DNA from 2 places in the Streptomyces sp. NPDC126499 genome. Region 1 is predicted to be linked to the other one. Evidence: riboswitches for the same ligand, from Rfam matches in the RefSeq annotation. Region 1 holds a riboswitch; the other holds the start of a gene.
What was found. A riboswitch is a leader RNA that binds a small molecule or an ion and turns the genes downstream of it on or off. The one in region 1 is predicted to bind cobalamin.
Positions count from the first base shown of each region.

Region 2: another riboswitch for cobalamin. It lies ahead of ABTZ91_RS06975 (ribonucleoside-diphosphate reductase subunit alpha); the one in region 1 lies ahead of ABTZ91_RS30905 (prenyltransferase/squalene oxidase repeat-containing protein).

Region 1 covers NZ_JBEOUO010000030.1:41,455-44,327, reverse strand. Annotated here, with positions in the region: gene ABTZ91_RS30910 (MBL fold metallo-hydrolase) at 1-621, shown strand, start outside; cobalamin riboswitch at 703-836, shown strand; gene ABTZ91_RS30905 (prenyltransferase/squalene oxidase repeat-containing protein) at 914-2,233, shown strand; gene ABTZ91_RS30900 (SCO2322 family protein) at 2,269-2,873, shown strand, end outside.
Region 2 covers NZ_JBEOUO010000004.1:49,995-52,867, forward strand. Annotated here, with positions in the region: gene ABTZ91_RS06975 (ribonucleoside-diphosphate reductase subunit alpha) at 1-1,607, opposite strand, end outside; cobalamin riboswitch at 1,740-1,876, opposite strand; gene mctP (monocarboxylate uptake permease MctP) at 1,964-2,873, opposite strand, start outside.

The sequences.
Region 1 (2,873 bases):
GCCGCCGGCGGCCGGATGCGCACCCTGCCCGGACTGCGCTCCGCCCTGCCCGACCGGGAGATCGTCCCCGGCGAGCTCCTCGACCTGGCCGGCCGCCGGCTGCGCGCCGTATGGACGCCCGGCCACACCCCCGGCCATGTCTGCCTCCACCTGGAGGAGGCCCACCCGGCCGGCCTCCCCGGGCACGGCCGGCTGTTCTCCGGCGACCACCTGCTGCCCGGCATCAGCCCGCACATCGGGCTGTACGAGGACCCCGACGACGCCACCGTCACCGACCCCCTCGGCGACTACCTCGACTCCCTGGAGCGCGTCGGCCGCCTCGGCGCCGCCGAAGTGCTCCCCGCCCACCAGCACGCCTTCCCCGACGCCGCCGGCCGGGTCCGCGAGCTCCTGGCCCACCACGAGGAACGCCTCACCGGCCTGCTCGCCCTGCTCGCCGTCCCGCTCACCCCCTGGCAGCTCGCCGAACGCATGGAGTGGAACCGCCCCTGGGACCGCATCCCGCACGGCTCCCGCACCATCGCCGTCAGCGAGGCCGAGGCCCACGTCCGCCACCTGGTGAAGCGGGGGCGGGCGGAACCGGTGGCGGGGACGGAGCCGGTGGCGTACGTGGCGGTGTGAGCGGAGTGAGCGGAGTGAGCGGAGTGGCCCGAGGGGGCGGTGCGCCCGGAGCGGTGTGACGTACGGCTCCGGGGGCGGCGGGTGACCGGCCGGTAGAGTGGGCGACCGTCGTCATGCCCGTACAGGGGGAAGCCGGTGGGAATCCGGCACTGACCCCGCAACCGTGACACGCCCCTGGGCGTGGAGTCGGACCGCCCGGTACGGGACGTGAGCGCCGGCACCGTCGAGGAATACGGCGCCGGAGGCTGGGCCCGTCGGGGCGCCGGTGTCCGGTGCCCCAGGAGAGGGACCCATGATCAGCGTTCGCCGCGCCGCCGCCGCACTCGCGGCCGGTGCCGTGCTCAGCACCACCGTCGCCACAGCGGCCACCGCCGCGCCCTCGCCGACGCCCTCCCCCGCCAAGGTCCCGGCCGGTCTCTACGGCACCTCCGACCCGACCTACGACGGCGTCTGGCGCCAGTCGCTCGCCTTCCTCGCCCAGCGCACCTCCGGCATCCAGCCCGCCGACCAGGCCGTGGACTGGCTGCTCGGCCAGCAGTGCGCGAACGGCGCCTTCGCCTCGTACCGCCCCGACCCGGCCAAGCCCTGCGACGCCAAGACGATGCTCGACAGCAACGCCACGGCCGTCGCCGTCCAGGCGCTGACCGCCGTCAAGCGCCAGTCCGCCGACCCGGCGAAGACGGAGAAGGCCGCCAAGGCCGGGGCCGCCTGGCTGAAGAGCGTCCAGAACAAGGACGGCGGCTGGAGCTACGTCCCCGGCGGCGCCAGCGACGCCAACTCCACCTCCATCGTCATCAGCGCCCTGGCGTCCTCCGGCGTCCGGCCGGCCGACGTGAAGTCCACCGGTGGCAAGAGCCCGTACGACGCCCTCCTCACCTTCGCGCTGCCCTGCGCCGACCCCGGGGCCAAGGACACGGACAAGGCCGCGGCCAGGGACACGGACAAGGACGGCGGTGCCTCCGGCGCCAAGGGCGACGGGGGAGCCTTCGCCTACCAGCCCGACAAGACCGGCAAGCTGTTCGCGAACGCCGACGCCACCGCCGCCGCCACCCTCGCCGGCCTCGGCAAGGGCATCACCGCCCGCGGCGCCCAGCCCCAGCAGCCCGTCACCTGCACCGACCTGCCGAAGCCGACCGCCGAGCGGGCCGCCCTCAACGGCGCCTCCTACCTCGCCGCCCGGCTCGCCGCGACCGGCCACCTCACCACCCCGCCGATGCCGGGCGCCACCGAGACCGCCGAGCAGCCGGATTACGGCAACACCGCCGACGCCGTCGTCGCGCTCGCCGCGGCCGGGGCGAAGAAGGAGGCCGCGGGCGCGCTCGCCTGGCTGGAGAAGAACGCCCCGGCCTGGGCGAAGACCGGTGGACCGGCCGCCTACGCCCAGCTGGTCTTCGCCGCGCACGCCATGGACACCGACCCGCGCAGCTTCGGCGCCGTCGACCTCCTGGAGCAGCTCAACGCCACGGGCCCCGCCCCCAAGGCGCCCGACAACTCCGAGGCGTCCGCCGGCGCCGACGAGGACGAGTCCGGCTTCGACGTGTGGTGGATCATCGGCATCGGCATGGTCGTCGGCGTCGGCATCGGCTTCCTCATGAGCGGCCGCAAGAAGTGAGGACCAGGCTGGCCGCGGGCGCCGCGGCGGGACTGATGCTGCTCGCCGCGGCCTCGCCCGCCGAGGCGGCCGGCTACCGCTACTGGTCCTTCTGGGAGGGCCGAGCGGGCGGGACGTGGGGCTACGCCACGCAGGGCCCGGCGACCGCCCGGCCCGCGGACGGCGACACCATCGGCTTCCGCTTCGCCGTCAGCCGCGACTCCAGCGACGCCACCCGGCCCTCCGCCGCCCCCGACTTCGCCCGCGTCTGCTCCGGCGTGGCCGAGAAGGACGGCAGCAAGCGGGTCGCGGTCGTCATCGACTTCGGCCGCCCCGAGGACGCCCCGCCCGGCGAGACGCCGCCGGCCCCGGCGCTGCGGACCGGCTGCCCGCAGGTGCGCGAGGACGCCACCGCCGCGGAGGTGCTGGCGGCGGTCGCCAAGCCGCTGCGGTACGACTCCAAGGCGCTGCTGTGCGGGATCGCCGGGTATCCGGCGCAGGGCTGCGGGGAGCAGGTCGCGGACGCGGGCACGGAGCCGCCGAAGGGCGGGGCGGGCACCTCGTCCCCGGTCACCGCCCCGGTGACGACCGCGCGGGGCACGTCCACCACCACCGGTTCCGACTCCGGCGGCGGTCCGTCCGTCGGGCTCGTCGCGGGCGG
Region 2 (2,873 bases), on a different contig from region 1:
TTCGTGGACAGCGCGCGGGCGGCGGGCGAGTCGAAGGGCAGCTTCAGCTTGAAGAAGACGTCCTGGAGGCCCATCGCGCCCAGGCCCACCGGGCGCCAGCGGGCGTTGGAGCGGCCGGCCTGCTCGGTCGGGTAGAAGTTGATGTCGACGACCCGGTCGAGGAAGGTGACGGCGGTGCGGACGGTCTCGTCGAGCCGCTCCCAGTCGATGTCCGCACCGGCGACGAACGCGCCGAGGTTGACGGAGCCGAGGTTGCACACGGCCGTCTCGCCGTCGTTGGTGACCTCGATGATCTCGGTGCAGAGGTTCGAGGAGTGCACGACGGTGCCGGGCTCGGCGGTCTGGTTCGCGGTCCGGTTGGAGGCGTCCTTGAAGGTCATCCAGCCGTTGCCGGTCTGCGCGAGGGTCCGCATCATCCGGCCGTACAGGTCGCGGGCCGGCATGGTCTTGCGGGCCAGGCCCGCCGCCTCGGCCTTGCGGTACGCGGCGTCGAACTCGTCGCCGTAGAGGTCGACCAGCTCGGGCACGTCGGCCGGGGAGAACAGCGACCACTCGGCGTCCGCGTTGACCCGGCGCATGAACTCGTCCGGGATCCAGTGGGCCAGGTTGAGGTTGTGGGTGCGGCGGGCGTCCTCGCCGGTGTTGTCGCGGAGCTCCAGGAACTCCTCGATGTCCGCGTGCCAGGTCTCCAGGTAGACGGCGGCGGCGCCCTTGCGGCGGCCGCCCTGGTTCACGGCGGCGACGGAGGCGTCGAGGGTCTTCAGGAACGGGACGATGCCGTTGGAGTGGCCGTTGGTGCCGCGGATCAGCGAACCGCGGGCTCGGATGCGGGAGTACGACAGGCCGATGCCGCCCGCGTGCTTCGACAGGCGCGCCACCTGGTGGTAGCGGTCGTAGATGGAGTCCAGCTCGTCCTGCGGGGAGTCCAGCAGGTAGCAGGAGGACATCTGCGGGTGGCGGGTGCCGGAGTTGAAGAGGGTGGGGGAGGAGGGCAGGTAGTCGAGCCGGCTCATCAGCCCGTAGAGCGCGGCCACCTCGTCCACGGCGCGGGTGCTGTCGTCCTCGGCGAGGCCGCAGGCGACGCGGAGCATGAAGTGCTGGGGGGTCTCGATCACCTTGCGGGTGATCGGGTGGCGCAGCAGGTAGCGGGAGTAGAGGGTGCGCAGGCCGAAGTAGCCGAAGCGGTCGTCGGCGGCCGGGTCGATCGTCGCGTCGAGCCGGGTGGCGTGCAGGGTGACGAAGCCGGCGGTGCGGTCGGCGATCAGGCCCTCGCGGTGGCCGACGGCCACGGAGGCGGAGAAGGACACCGCGCCCTGGCCCGCGGCCTCTTCGGCGATGGTGAGGGTGAGCAGCCGGGCGGCCAGCCGGGAGTACGCGGGGTCCTCCGCGATCAGGCCGGCGGCGGCCTCGGTGGCCAGTTCGCGCAGCTCCGCCTCGTCCGAGCCGGCGTGCCGGCCGCGCAGCGCGGCGGCGGCGACCCGGCCGGGGTCGGTGTCCGGGAGGTCGGCGGTGAGATCGGTCAGGGTGCGCAGCAGCGCGGTCCCGGGGCCGTCGTTCGCCGTCTCGGACGGGGTGACTGAGGCCGGATCGGCGGGCGCGATGGTCACGGTGGGGGCTCTCCCTCGGCTCGGCTCGGGGCCAGGGCGGGGGAGGCGGGAGACGGCGCGCCGTAGGCACGGCGGCGCCGCGTCCACCGGCCCACTCCGCGAGGCCCGGACGTCTGTGGCACCCGGTACGGACGGACCGGGCGCACTGTCGGCAGGTCTTCGGACTCACTTCGTACGGAAGCGCATGAAGTACACCGTTGCGGGACAGTTCCGGATTTCCACCGGATTCCCCTGCGGCGACAGCGAGCACGAGCATACATGTGGGGGGCGCCTCTCGTGGCACCCCCCACATGTTGTGTCGTACGACCCAAGTCCTGCAACGATGTGTGTCGTACGACCCGACTGCGCGCTCCGGGTCAGTGCCCGGCGCCCACCTTCGGCAGCTCGGTCACGACGCCCTTGTCGCCCGCGTCGGCGGTGTAGTCGCCGGGCTCCGTCTCGTCGACGCCCTCGGGCGCCTTGACGGCCCTCAGGACGAAGGTGAGGACGACGGTGACGAGGAGGTTGAGGACGAAGGCGGTGAGGCCGATGTAGCCGACCTCGCCGATGCCCGGGATCTCGGCGGAGGAGCCGCCGAAGTGCTTCTGGGTGGGGCTGGCGACTCCGTACGCCGCCACCGTGCCGTAGATCATGCCGGCGGCCCAGCCGGCGAGCAGGGCCCAGCGGTGGAACCAGCGGGTGAACAGGCCGACCACCAGTGCGGGCATCGTCTGGAGCATCCAGATCCCGCCGAGGAGCTGGAAGTTGATGGCGACGGTCTTGTCCATGGTGAGGATGAAGACCAGGGCGCCGACCTTCACCAGGAGCGAGACGATCTTGGAGACCTTGTGCTCCTGCTCGGGTGTGGCGTCCGGCTTGAGGAAGTCCTTGTAGACGTTGCGCGTGAACAGGTTCGCCGCGCCGATGGACATGATGGCGGCCGGGACCAGCGCGCCGATGCCGATGGCGGCGAAGGCCAGGCCGGCGAACCAGTCGGGGAACATGTCCTCGAAGAGCTGGGGGATCGCCAGCTGGGCGTTCTGCACGTTGACGCCCGCGGCGATCGCCATGAAGCCGAGCAGGGCGAGGAAGCCGAGGAGCACCGAGTACAGCGGCAGGATCGTGGCGTTGCGGCGGATCACCTCGCGTCCGCGCGAGGAGAGGGTGGCCGTGATGGAGTGCGGATACATGAACAGCGCGAGTGCCGAGCCCAGCGCCAGGGTGGCGTAGGCCCACTGGCTCTGCGGTCCGGTCACCAGCTGGCCGCGGGGTTTGCCGGTCGCGGGG